Regions from separate parts of the Planococcus lenghuensis genome, predicted to be linked through region 1. Evidence: riboswitches for the same ligand, from Rfam matches in the RefSeq annotation. Region 1 holds a riboswitch; each other region holds the start of a gene.
The links. A riboswitch is a leader RNA that binds a small molecule or an ion and turns the genes downstream of it on or off. The one in region 1 is predicted to bind S-adenosylmethionine.
Positions count from the first base shown of each region.

Region 2: it holds a riboswitch for S-adenosylmethionine, as region 1 does, so the genes downstream of both, ssuE (NADPH-dependent FMN reductase) here and metK (methionine adenosyltransferase) in region 1, are expected to answer to the same signal.
Region 3: it holds a riboswitch for S-adenosylmethionine, as region 1 does, so the genes downstream of both, acsA (acetate--CoA ligase) here and metK (methionine adenosyltransferase) in region 1, are expected to answer to the same signal.
Region 4: it holds a riboswitch for S-adenosylmethionine, as region 1 does, so the genes downstream of both, B0X71_RS05590 (sulfite oxidase-like oxidoreductase) here and metK (methionine adenosyltransferase) in region 1, are expected to answer to the same signal.

Region 1 is NZ_CP019640.1:1,236,476-1,239,602, forward strand. Features, by position in the region: gene pckA (phosphoenolpyruvate carboxykinase (ATP)) at 1-1,074, opposite strand, end outside; SAM riboswitch class I at 1,299-1,409, shown strand; gene metK (methionine adenosyltransferase) at 1,636-2,832, shown strand; gene B0X71_RS06415 (iron-containing alcohol dehydrogenase) at 2,891-3,127, opposite strand, start outside.
Region 2 is NZ_CP019640.1:3,152,527-3,155,653, forward strand. Features, by position in the region: gene B0X71_RS15975 (pyridoxal phosphate-dependent aminotransferase) at 85-1,248, shown strand; SAM riboswitch class I at 1,349-1,454, shown strand; gene ssuE (NADPH-dependent FMN reductase) at 1,546-2,091, shown strand; gene B0X71_RS15985 (LLM class flavin-dependent oxidoreductase) at 2,120-3,127, shown strand, end outside.
Region 3 is NZ_CP019640.1:1,721,635-1,724,761, forward strand. Features, by position in the region: gene B0X71_RS08805 (IS256 family transposase) at 1-822, shown strand, start outside; SAM riboswitch class I at 1,221-1,332, shown strand; gene acsA (acetate--CoA ligase) at 1,433-3,127, shown strand, end outside.
Region 4 is NZ_CP019640.1:1,089,450-1,092,576, reverse strand. Features, by position in the region: gene B0X71_RS05595 (M6 family metalloprotease domain-containing protein) at 1-391, opposite strand, end outside; gene B0X71_RS05590 (sulfite oxidase-like oxidoreductase) at 826-1,488, opposite strand; SAM riboswitch class I at 1,570-1,679, opposite strand; gene B0X71_RS05585 (ArsR/SmtB family transcription factor) at 1,827-2,135, shown strand; gene B0X71_RS05580 (hypothetical protein) at 2,204-2,464, shown strand; gene B0X71_RS05575 (hypothetical protein) at 2,489-2,734, shown strand; gene B0X71_RS05570 (TIGR04104 family putative zinc finger protein) at 2,795-3,097, opposite strand.

The sequences.
Region 1 (3,127 bases):
TTTGGAAATCGGAGGCAATACACCAAATGCGTCGGCAGTCAGGAAAATGATCGCTTTCGGGTGGCCCGCTACAGATGGATCGACAATATTGTCAATTGCCTGGAGCGGATAAGCAGCCCGGGTATTTTCGGTCAGCGTACCATCATCATAGTCGGGGACGCGTGTATCAGGATCAACGACGACATTCTCGAGCACTGAACCGAACCGGATTGCGTCATAAATCTGCGGCTCATTTTCTTTGGATAAATTAATGGTTTTTGCATAGCAGCCGCCTTCGATATTGAAGACGCCGTTATCTGACCAACCATGCTCATCATCCCCGATCAGCCGGCGACCCGCATCAGCTGAAAGGGTGGTTTTGCCGGTGCCTGACAGACCAAAGAACAGTGCAACATCACCGTGTTCACCGACATTGGCCGAGCAATGCATCGGTAGGATACCTTGCTGCGGCAGTAGGAAGTTCATGACAGAGAAAATGGATTTTTTCATTTCTCCGGCATATTCCGTGCCGCCGATCAAGACGATTCGTTTTTCAAAGGAAACGATGATGAATGTTTCGGAATTGGTGCCGTCTGTTTCCGGGTCTGCTTTAAATGTCGGAGCCGAAATCACAGTGAATCCTGCTTCGTGTGTCTTAAGTTCTTCTGCCGTCGGGCGGATGAAAAGCTGGTGCGCAAACAGATTGTGCCAGGCGAATTCATTGACCGTCTGGATCGGCAGACGCGATTCAGGGTCGGCACCGGCATAGCCTTTAAATACGAATAAATCGTCTTTCTTGCTGAGGTGGTCTATTACTTTCTGATAGAGAGTATCGAACTTTTCAGGAGAAATCGGTGTGTTCACGCTTCCCCAGTCAATGCGGTCTTTGGTTGACGGTTCTTCAACGGTGAATTTATCTTTTGGGGACCGGCCGGTATACTTACCGGTTTCAGCACTGATAGCTCCGTCTGCGGTTAATAATGCTTCCCCCCGGGAAGTCGCCTGTTCCACAAGCTGCGGAACTGATAGTTGGACATGTACATTGGGACCATCCAGCAAATCCTTCAATTCGTTCGTGATGTTCACAGATACCATAGTTTGTACCTTCCTTTTCAAGTATTCCCGAGTCGGGGAGAATGTATATTTCCATGGCGTCGGCTGGCAGCCGAGCGGCTATTGATGTGAAATAGTATAACACATTATATCTAATAGTCTATACTAATTGAGGGTTAAATTTCCGTGTAATAATTCAGTGGAAGCTGGATGAAAACCGTTGACATTGGTTGGCCATTTCCGTATGATGAAAAATTGAACGGATACTCTTATTCCGAGCTGGTGGAGGGAACAGGCCCTGCGAAACCCGGCAACCTGGCTAATGAGGCGAAGGTGCCAAACCTGAAGCAAGGTGAACAAGCCTTGGACGATAAGAGTGAAAGGCGCTTACGGATTATCTTTCCTTTCCTCGAACGACTGGAAAGGATTTTTTTATTGGCATGCCTCTAAATCTTCGTGTACAAGCAGATACCTCAGCTGCTGAAGTCATCCCTAAAGGGATCCGACTGAACACGGAAACGAGTACCGGTTCATTTGCTGTATATTACGTGCAAATGCATAAGTAGTAGCTGTGCTTTGCATCAGGTCTTAGGAGGAATTCATTTGGCAAACAGACGTTTATTCACCTCAGAGTCGGTGACAGAAGGCCATCCGGATAAAATCTGCGATCAGATTTCGGATTCCATTCTCGATGCGATTCTGGCAGAAGATCCAAACGCGCGGGTTGCGTGTGAAACAACGGTTACAACAGGTCTGGTTTTGGTAGCAGGCGAAATTACAACATCCACATATGTGGATATTCCAAAAGTGGTCCGCCAGACGGTCCGGGATATCGGCTACACGCGTGCAAAATACGGTTTCGATGCTGAAACGAGCGCTGTGTTGACAGCGATCGATGAACAGTCGGCCGATATTGCCGCAGGTGTTGACACAGCGCTTGAAGCGCGTGAAGGCAGCATGACGGAATCTGAAATCGATTCAATCGGCGCCGGTGATCAGGGGCTCATGTTCGGGTATGCAACGAATGAAACACCTGAATTGATGCCGTTGCCGATCAGCTTGGCTCATCAATTGGCACGCCGCCTTGCAGAAGTACGGAAGGAAGAAATTCTGCCATACTTGCGTCCAGACGGTAAAACACAGGTAACTGTGGAATATGATGAAAATGGCAAACCGGTTCGCGTTGACACAATCGTTATTTCCACACAGCATCATCCGGAAGTGACATCTGAACAGATTGAGCGCAATCTGAAAGAATATGTCATTAATGAAGTCGTGCCTGCAAAATGGCTGGATGATGAAACGAAGTATTTCATCAACCCGACAGGCCGCTTTGTGATCGGCGGACCGCAAGGAGATGCCGGACTTACTGGCCGGAAAATCATTGTGGATACGTACGGTGGTTATGCACGTCATGGCGGAGGCGCGTTCTCCGGTAAGGATCCGACAAAAGTGGACCGTTCCGCTGCTTATGCCGCCCGCTATGTAGCAAAAAATATTGTGGCAGCCGGACTCGCTGACAAATGTGAAGTCCAGCTGGCTTACGCAATCGGTGTGGCTCACCCGGTATCGATTTCCATCGATACATTCGGCACAGGCACGGCAAGCGAAGAAAAGCTGATTGAACTTGTCCGTCAGAACTTCGATCTGCGCCCGGCCGGCATCATCAAGATGCTGGATCTGCGCCGCCCGATTTACAAACAGACAGCTGCGTACGGTCATTTCGGCCGCACAGATGTTGACTTGCCATGGGAACGGACAAATAAAGTCGCTGCGTTGAAAGAACAAGTTAATGCTTAATTGAAATAAAAGACAGGCCCGAAAGCAATTTGCTTTCGGGCCTGTCTTTTTTGTGTTTTCATGTTGCTTGCGGAACTTGAAGGGAAGCGACCCGCCGTCCGATCTCCGTAATCAGTTCTGCCGGAAGCGGGAAGTTCATGGCTGCCGGGTCCGACTGGACAGCCCGGATGGTCAGCTCCAGTGAATCCTCGGGAATGTCGAAGTCCGAAAAATCTTTTGGCAGGCCCACTTCTTCCTGCAGGCTCCGGATTTTGGCGACGACTGCTGCCAATTGTTCAGCGGTGGACAGGTCTTT
Region 2 (3,127 bases), 1.8 Mb from region 1:
ACGCCTCCAGTAGACAATGCTACGTAAAATGTATAAGATTCTGAGTACACATGCAACTTTTCTGACAAATGGAGGTTTAGCAATATGGAATTTTCTAACCGGCTGCAGCAATTGCCGACCCAATTTTTCGCCAAGCTGACGAAAGACGTCCGGCAGGCTGTCGCAGAAGGACGGGATGTCATCAACCTTGGACAGGGCAATCCGGATCAGCCGACACCGCCTCATATCGTAAAAGCGCTGCAGGACGCAGCAGCGGATCCGCAATCGCACAAATATTCCCCGTTTCGCGGCACCGATGAATTAAAAGAAACAGCAGCTGCCTTTTATAAGCGGGAATACGATGTTGATATTGATCCCGCCACCGAAGTGGCTGTCCTGTTCGGCACGAAGATCGGACTGGTCGAGCTTCCGCTATGCCTTATGAATGAAGGCGAGCTGATGCTGCTGCCGGATCCGGGTTATCCGGATTACCTGTCGGGCACCGCCCTCGCCGGTGTGCAATATGAAACAATGCCGCTGACCGGGGAAAATAATTTCCTTCCCGACTACAGCACCGTTCCTGAATCCATCAGTGATCAGGCAAAGCTGCTGTATCTCAATTATCCGAACAACCCGACCGGCGCGACTGCCACCCAGTCGTTCTTTAATGACACAGTCGCATACGCGAAGAAGCACGACATCGGTGTCGTGCACGATTTCGCTTATGGCGCAATCGGCTTTGACGGCATTAAACCGCCGAGCTTCCTGCAGTCCGAAGGCGCCAAAGACATCGGCGTCGAATTGTACACGCTGTCGAAGACGTATAATATGGCCGGCTGGCGGGTCGGCTTCGCGGTCGGTAACGCGCAATTTATCGAAGCGCTCAATCTGATTCAGGATCATTTATTCGTCAGTCTGTTCCCTGCGGTTCAGCATGCAGCGGCAGCCGCATTGAGCGGCAGTCAGGAACCTGTCGATGAACTAGTCGCATTGTATGACCGCCGCCGGAAAACGCTCGTGCGGGAAGGTGCGCGCATCGGCTGGAATTTCGATGCACCAAAAGGGTCCTTCTTTGCCTGGCTCCCGGTTCCGGAAGGGCTCACGAGCGTTCAATTCGCTGACCGGTTATTGAAAGAAGCCGACGTCGCGGTAGCGGCTGGCAGCGGGTTTGGAACGGGCGGCGAAGGCTACGTCCGGGTCGGCCTCCTTGTGGATGAAGACCGGATCGCAGAAGCGATGCAGCGAATTGCCAAACTGGATTTATTTTGACCGGCCGGATACGGCTTTCCGATTAACTGTTCAGAAAATTATAAACTAAGTGTTGACATCTTCAATTCCTAGCATTATGATAGGTTTTAAATTTAATAATTTCTTATCGAGAGAAGCCGAGGGACTGGCCCGTTGACGCTTCAGCAACCTCTGACATCGTCAGAAAGGTGCTACTTCCAGCAAGATTTATTCTTGAGAGATAAGAGCAGCATAATGCGACCCACTGCCCTCTTTTTCTCTTAACCGGAGAAAAAGAGGGCTTTTATTTTTCAGCCCACTAAAGAAAGGAAGATGAACATGAGTGAAATCGTCATATTATCCGGGAGTCCGTCCGAATCTTCACGGTCGGAAACCGTTCTGCATTATTTAGGTTCACTGCTCCAACAGGAAGGCTTTTCCGTCACCCATTTATCAGTCCGGGATGTGCCCCAGGAGGATTTATTCACCGGCAGGTTCGACAGCCCGGCCATTGCGGAAATCAGCACGTTGATCCATGACGCGAGTGGCGTAATTGTCGGTTCCCCCGTCTATAAGGCAGCTTATTCCGGCGTCCTGAAAGCCTTGCTTGACCTGCTGCCGCAGGACGCGCTGCAGGATACACCAGTCCTGCCATTGATGACCGGCGGCAGTCCGAATCACCTGCTTGCGCTCGAATATTCGCTGAAACCGCTGCTCGCCACATTGAAAGGGCAAAACCTGAAAGGCGTTTATCTGGTGGACAGCCAAATCGACAAGTCGAACCCGGCGCAGCCGATCCTGGAAGATGACGTCCGGCAGCGGCTCACGAAGCAGCTCGCCTATTTTGTGAAAATCATCGGTAAACAGCAGGAAAGCCTGCGATAGCACATACGAGCAAAAGGAGGAATCATACATGACCAATAAACGGATCTACTTGAACGCATTCGATATGAATTGCGCGGGACACCAATCGCCCGGACTGTGGACACATCCGGAGGACGAATCTCATAAATATAAAGACAGTGAATACTGGATTGAATTGGCGAAGCTGCTGGAGAAAGGCAATTTCGATGCCGTTTTCCTAGCGGATGTCCTTGGCACTTACGATGTCTATGACGGATCCCGTGATGCTGCGGTCCGGCAAGGCGCCCAATCACCTGTCAACGATCCACTGTTGGTCGTGCCGCTCATGTCAGCTGTGACTAAGCATTTAGGGTTCGGTGTAACGGCTTCGGTCACACACGAACACCCTTACACGTTCGCCCGCCGCATGTCGACACTCGATCACCTAACGAACGGCCGTGTCGGCTGGAACATCGTCACTTCTTACTTGAAAAGTGCAGCCGTTAACATCGGTAAAGAAGATCAGATCAAGCATGACGAGCGCTATGACATTGCAGAAGAATACCTTCAAGTCGCCTATAAATTATGGGAAGGCAGCTGGGAGGACGATGCGGTCATCCTCGATAAAGCGAATGGCGTCTACACGGATCCTTCAAAGGTCCATGATATCGGCCACGAAGGGTATTATTATAAAGTTCCGGGTGCTCACTTGACGGAACCTTCCCCACAGCGCACGCCTGTCCTTTATCAGGCAGGTGCTTCCAAAAAGGGCGTGGCGTTTGCCGGGAAACACGCCGAATGCGTCTTTATCGGTCCGCCCAATATCGAAGCAGCCAAAGGGTCTGTCCAAAAAATACGGGCAGAAGCGGAAAAAGCGGGGCGGAACAAAGAGGATGTCAAGATTCTCAGCCTGCTGACACCGATCGTCGGAAGAACAGAGGAAGAAGCACATGAGAAATTCAACGACTATAAAAAGCACATCAGCCACGAAGGCGCACTCGCCTTGTTCGGCGGCTGGACCGGCATTGATTTGTCCGCCTACGCACCGGATCAGCCCCTCGAGTATATCGAAAACGAT
Region 3 (3,127 bases), 490 kb from region 1:
GATCTGATCGAGCGGATGTACGGCCATCATTATACACCGCAGACCGTCTCCAATATGGCGCGCGCAGTCGGCGAACACGTGGAGGCCTTCAAGGCGCGTCAGCTGGCGTCGCGCTATGTATGCGTCTACCTGGACGCCACCTATATCGCACTCAAACGCGACACGGTCTCCAAGGAAGCGGTCTATCTGGCCATCGGCATCCGGGAAGATGGCTCGAAGGAAGTGCTCGCCTATACGATCGCACCGACGGAATCAGCCTACGTCTGGAAAGAGGTCCTCCAGGACCTGAAAGAACGGGGAACGGAAGAAATCCTCCTGTTCGTCACGGACGGACTGAAAGGTATCACTGACTGTATCGCCAGTGTCTATCCGGATGCGAAGTACCAGGCATGCCACGTCCATGTCTCCCGCAATATCGCTCATAAAGTGCGCGTCCAGGACCGGGCGGAAATCTGCGAGGACTACAAGGCGGTATACCGGTCTGAAGACCGGGAGAAGGCAGCGGACGCCTTGGCTGCGTTCATTGCCAAATGGAAAACCGCCTATCCGCGGGTCACCAGATCGCTCGCTGACAATGGGCACCTGCTTACGTTTTACGATTTCCCGGCTGCCATCTGGCCGAGTATCTATTCGACGAATCTCATTGAATCGTTTAACAAGGAAATCAAGAAGTACAGCCGGCGCAAGGAGCAGTTTCCGAATGAGGATTCCCTGGACCGTTTCCTGGTGTCCCGGTTTGAGACGTATAACCAGAAGCACGCCACCAGCTGCCACCGTGGCTTTCATTCAGCACGTGCTGAATTGGTGGCCATGTTCAAGTAGACAGAGCAGCCGACAACTTAATAGGATCTGCAGGATTGGGGATTAGCCATTTACACATAATTCTTGACGCTCCCCTTTGCGCCAAGCACATACGATAAATCATTACATTTAAAAATTGTTGACTTTATTTTGCGACTATATTAAAATCTCGACATGGTTGGCAATTGATTTTTAATAGTCGTTACTAAGTACACTTATTAAAAGCAGTGGAGGAGTTTGACTTCCTATGAAGCCTGATATCCTCAAGTAGACATGTAAAGATGTCGGCCTTTATGGACGATATGAAAGATTAAGAGGGACAGTGTGGAGCTTTCTCTCGGGAAATTTTTTCTTTCGGCAAATTGAGTGGTTCGTAAATTCATTTGTAGTTAATTACTTACCAAACTAAATAAAGCAACTTCTTATCAAGAGTGGTGGAGGGATCAGGCCCTGTGAAACCCGGCAACCTGCAAGGAATTCCTTGCAAAGGTGCTAATTCCTACAGTCATGAATTTGACTGGAAGATGAGAAGAGGAATGAACCCCTCTTCATGCGAGAAGAGGGGTTTTTCATTTTATTAAGAGAAAAAGGAATTCAGCTAGGTTTAGTAAGATTTAGGAGGAGAGCAAAAATGACGATTGAAGTATTAAAACCCATAAAAAAAGGAACTTATAACAATAATATTGCAAATTACGAGGCGGTGTTGCCCGATTTTTCTTGGAAAGAGGTTGAACGCCAATTCAGCTGGCACCGTACGGGGAAAGTTAACATGGCATATGAATGCATAGATCGGCATGTGGAAGACGGCTATGGAGAAAAAACTGCGCTGCATTATATAAACGGGAAGGAAGAAGTGAAACTCACTTTCGCTGAAATGAAGGAAAAAACAGATCTTCTTGCAGCTGCACTGAGGAAGGAAGGTGTCAAAAAAGGAGATATTGTCTTTATCTTCCTGCCGAAAAATCCGGAGTGCTACATTGCTATGATTGCAGCGGTGAAAATAGGAGCAATTGCCGGTCCTCTATTTGAAGCATTCATGGAAGAAGCGGTCCGTGACAGAATTGCTGACTGTGACGGGAAATACATCATCACCGATGCGGAACTGGCGAAACGGGTTCCGAAAAACGACTTGCCTTCTTTGAAAAAAATCTTAGTCACAGCAGAGCCTGAATTTTGCGGAAACCGGGAAATCTCGCTAAATGAGCTATTGCGAAATACGCGACTTGAAGATCAGCCGACAGAATGGGTGGACTTGGAGGATGGCCTCAACATCCACTACACAAGTGGATCAACCGGTAAACCGAAAGGGATTGTCCATGCGCACCGGGCAATGATTCAGCAATACCAAACCGGCAAGTGGGTGCTCGATCTTCAGGAAAACGATATTTACTGGTGCACCGCGCATCCCGGGTGGGTCACCGGCACCGTTTACGCGATTTTTGCCCCCTGGCTAAACCGCTCGACAATTGTAGTAAATGGCGGAAGATTCGATGCTGACTCCTGGTACTCAGTTATCGAAAAAGCAGGCGTCACTGTTTGGTATAGTGCACCAACTGCTTTTCGTATGCTTAAAGCAGAAGGCGATGACACGCGAAAGAAGTACGACCTCACTTCATTGCGCCATATTCTGAGTGTCGGGGAACCATTAAACCCCGAAGTCATTCATTGGGGTATCAATACATTAGGCGTGCGCATTCACGATACGTGGTGGATGACTGAAACTGGAGCCCAATTGATCGTCAATTTCCCTTCAGAAGTCATTAAGCCCGGTTCCATGGGGCGACCTTTTCCTGGGATAGAAGTCGGCATTCTAAGCGAGGATGGGGTGCAGCAACAAGCTGGCAATATTGGTCATTTGGCTATTAAAGCGCCTTGGCCGGCAATCATGAAAGAGGTCTGGAAAAATAAAGAAAAGTACCACTCTTATTTTCAGTTTGGAGACTGGTATCTTTCGGGTGATTTGGCGTATCAGGATGAAGAGGGCTATGTGTTCTTCCAAGGACGCAGCGACGATATGATCAACTCATCAGGAGAACGAATCGGCCCATTCGAAGTGGAGAGTAAACTGATTGAACATGAAGCGGTTGCGGAAGCTGGCGTCATCGGGAAACCGGATCCGATAAGAGGAGAAATTGTCAAAGCGTTCATTGTTTTAAACAAGGGCTATACCGATGAACCGGCATTGATAGAAGAGATCAGGAAATTTGTCCGCTATAAATTATCAGCCCATGCCGCCCCCCGGGAAATTGAAGTCCTGGAAGAGCTGCCAAAAACAAAAATCAGCGGGAAGATATTGAGAAGAGAATTGAAAGTACGGGAACAAGGG
Region 4 (3,127 bases), 150 kb from region 1:
TACCAAAAATCAAATCCTCATAGTAGTGAGCTGGAACTTGTCCTTCCAGATCGCCTATTGGTTCATCGCCATCTTTATATTTTGCCAAGATTACAAGAACCGGCACATCGCCTGTTGCTTCTTTATAAGCTACGTGGTTATCGCCAGCCTGTTCAAACTTCGCACCATGATTAGCGATTTTTTCAGCCGGATCTGCTTTGGATACATCCACACCAAATTCTTTCGCTTTTTGTGCAAGTTCCGGAGAAGCTCCTACATAATGAGCGAGTTCTAAATTGGGTTTTGCTTCCTGCTGCCCCGCTGCGGAATCAGTTGTCCCAGCTGTTCCTGCGAATACGGCAGTTCCGGCTAATGCTGTTACTAACGCTGTTGTCGATAAAACTTTGATCAAATTGTCCATTCCTCTCTGAGTTGCTGCTGTTGTTTTTTACTGTCTGTTTTCAAGTATATAAAGATTCTGAGTTTTTTAAATAGGTTAAAAGCACTTATTTCTGACAAATTAAATTAGTCTATTGTATTATTTTTCAGAATATAGAAAATAAAAGAGGAGAAAAATTTACATGGAATAATATTACATTATATTAAGAAACCAAGCTGTTATGCAGGTTTGCTATGTGAAATCTTTCTTATTTTCATTGATAAATTGGAAAATCCAAGCAAGAACACAATAACTTTCTTTTTACGATTTGTTTAAAAAAATCGTTTTTCCTATCTTAATAAATCTTTTCCACGTCGCTATTCTTCTTTGTCAGCAAAAGTTGCTCCCGCAAAATGCAAAAAAGCCCGGCAGGTAACAAGAAATCGTCACCTGCTGGGCTTATTCATTCAGTCAAATTCTTTCTTTTCCCATTCATCTTCCGGGATATCCAAATCTTCCCCTGAAAACCGTTCTTCTTTAAATGGATCTCCATTAATATGGAATCCGTTCTGTTCCCAAAAGCCAGGCTGATTTTCTCCAATAAATTCGATTCCGCGAATCCACTTTACACTTTTCCAGAAATAGAGGTGAGGTACGACGAACCGCAGTGGGAAGCCATGCTTTGCCGTCAATGGTTCTCCGTCGAGTGAATGTGCCAGCAGCACATCCTCACAGTCCAAATCACTCAGCGCCACATTTGCTGTATAATCGTAATCGCCATGAAGCATGAGGTATTCACTGGTCGGCGTGACGCCGATTTCCTTCAGCAAATCCTGAAACTTCACGCCCGTAAACGTATTATCAAAACGGGACCAGCGCGTTACACAGTGAATATCCCGAGTCACTGTCGTCTGTGGCATTCCGAGAATATCTTCATACGACAATATGATTTCCTCACCGCCATGTCCCCATACTTTCAGCGTCCACGTGTTCAAATCATATTCCGGAACGTCACCTTCATGGAGGACCGGGAACCGCTCTGTTAATACCTGGCCCGGCGGCAACCGATCGCCGAGTGCCGGATCGGTCACCGGAACCCGGGTGCGTTTAATGCGTTCAGCTTTATTCAATTTCATTTTTTCTCCCCCTTTTTCAACAAAATGAAAACTCTTCCCTGTCAAAAAGGAAGAGTTTCATCTGATGTCAGCTCTTCCTTATCACTCAGAACTTTCATGTTCCGCAGGATTTGGCACCATGCTATTTAAAAAATAGCGGTTGCCGGGCGTCATTGGGCCAGTCCCTCTGCCTCTCTTAATAAGGATGTGATACAGTATGTAGTTTCATGATTCGTTTTATTTTATCCGGAAACAGCTTAAGAAGCAACTTTTTCAGATACATAACATAATTTTCTAAATTCATTTGCATTTCCTTCTAACCAGTAATAAAATACTTACATATGAAAGAAATAATGAATGGAAGTCAGTTACTGCAGACGCTGGAGGCTTTATCAAATCCGTACCGGCTGAAGATCATCGCCATTCTTCACGCCGAACGGCAGTATGTCAGCCAGCTTTCCCGTGAGCTTGGCATCAGCCGTCCACTCCTTTACTTGCATCTGCAGAAATTGGAGGAAGCTGGACTGATCAATGGGTACCATGAAGTCTCCGATACAGGGAAATCGATGAAGTACTATGAACTTGAACCGTTCGATCTCCAGTTGACTGGAGAAGTGATTGAAAAACACAGGGACAGCCTCCCTGCTAAGCGAAAGGAGTAAATTGCATAAGGGAATAGCAAATCATTAAGACGTCATGCCCAAAGTTGCGGATCAAAGGAGTTGAATGGATGACGGAAAGTAATGTTATGAACACCGGAGATCTCATTTTCACATTACTGACAATTGGTTTTATGCTGATTCCGCTGATTCTCGCGGTGGCGGCGGCTGTTTATATTATCCGGCTGGTAAAGCGGACAGAACGCAGATCAGAGGAACGGCTTCAGCTCGATAAGGAAAAAAGTGCAACTCAGACGCAACAATTGGAGATGCTCCAGAGTCTGAACAGACGATTGACAACGATTGAAAAGTTTTTGAAAGATGTCCAGTAAACAGTATCCGGAAAGGGTGTTTCGATGGAAGGTTTAGTTCCGTTAGTCCCGCTCATCACGATGTTCCTGTTCACGCTTCTGCCGCTCGCTTTGCTGGTGGCGGTCATTGTATACGTCGTCCGGCTCGTGCGCCGGACAGAACGGCGGGCCGAAGAACGGCTCCAGCTTGATAAAGAGAATGCTGACATTCAGCTGCAGCAGACTCAAATGATCAGTGAATTGAATGAGCGCTTAACAGGGATTGAAAAAGTTCTGCGGGAAGTGGAATAACTGAATAATAACACACAAAAACGAGGACTCCTGTTCCTCGTTTTTGTGTGTTATAACTTCTCACCATAACGGCTGCTCTTCACTTGTCAATTCCATCGAAAAAGGCAGAAATGCAACAATCAATACGACAACTGCTGCTGCAATATAGAAATGGTCTAATAGGTTAACTTCTATTACCGACTCTGTCAGCAGCAGCACAGCCACCGGAATAATCGATAAAAATCCCATCCGGCGTCTTGAGGATGGTGTAACATACTGCTTCACGCCGCAATACCGGCATGCCTTTCCACTGATCAGAAACCAGGATTTTATAAAAGCATCGCGCCACGGCCATTTCCTGCCGCAGTTCTCACACCTCGGCATGATTTTCAACCCCTCTGATTTTGCTGTCCC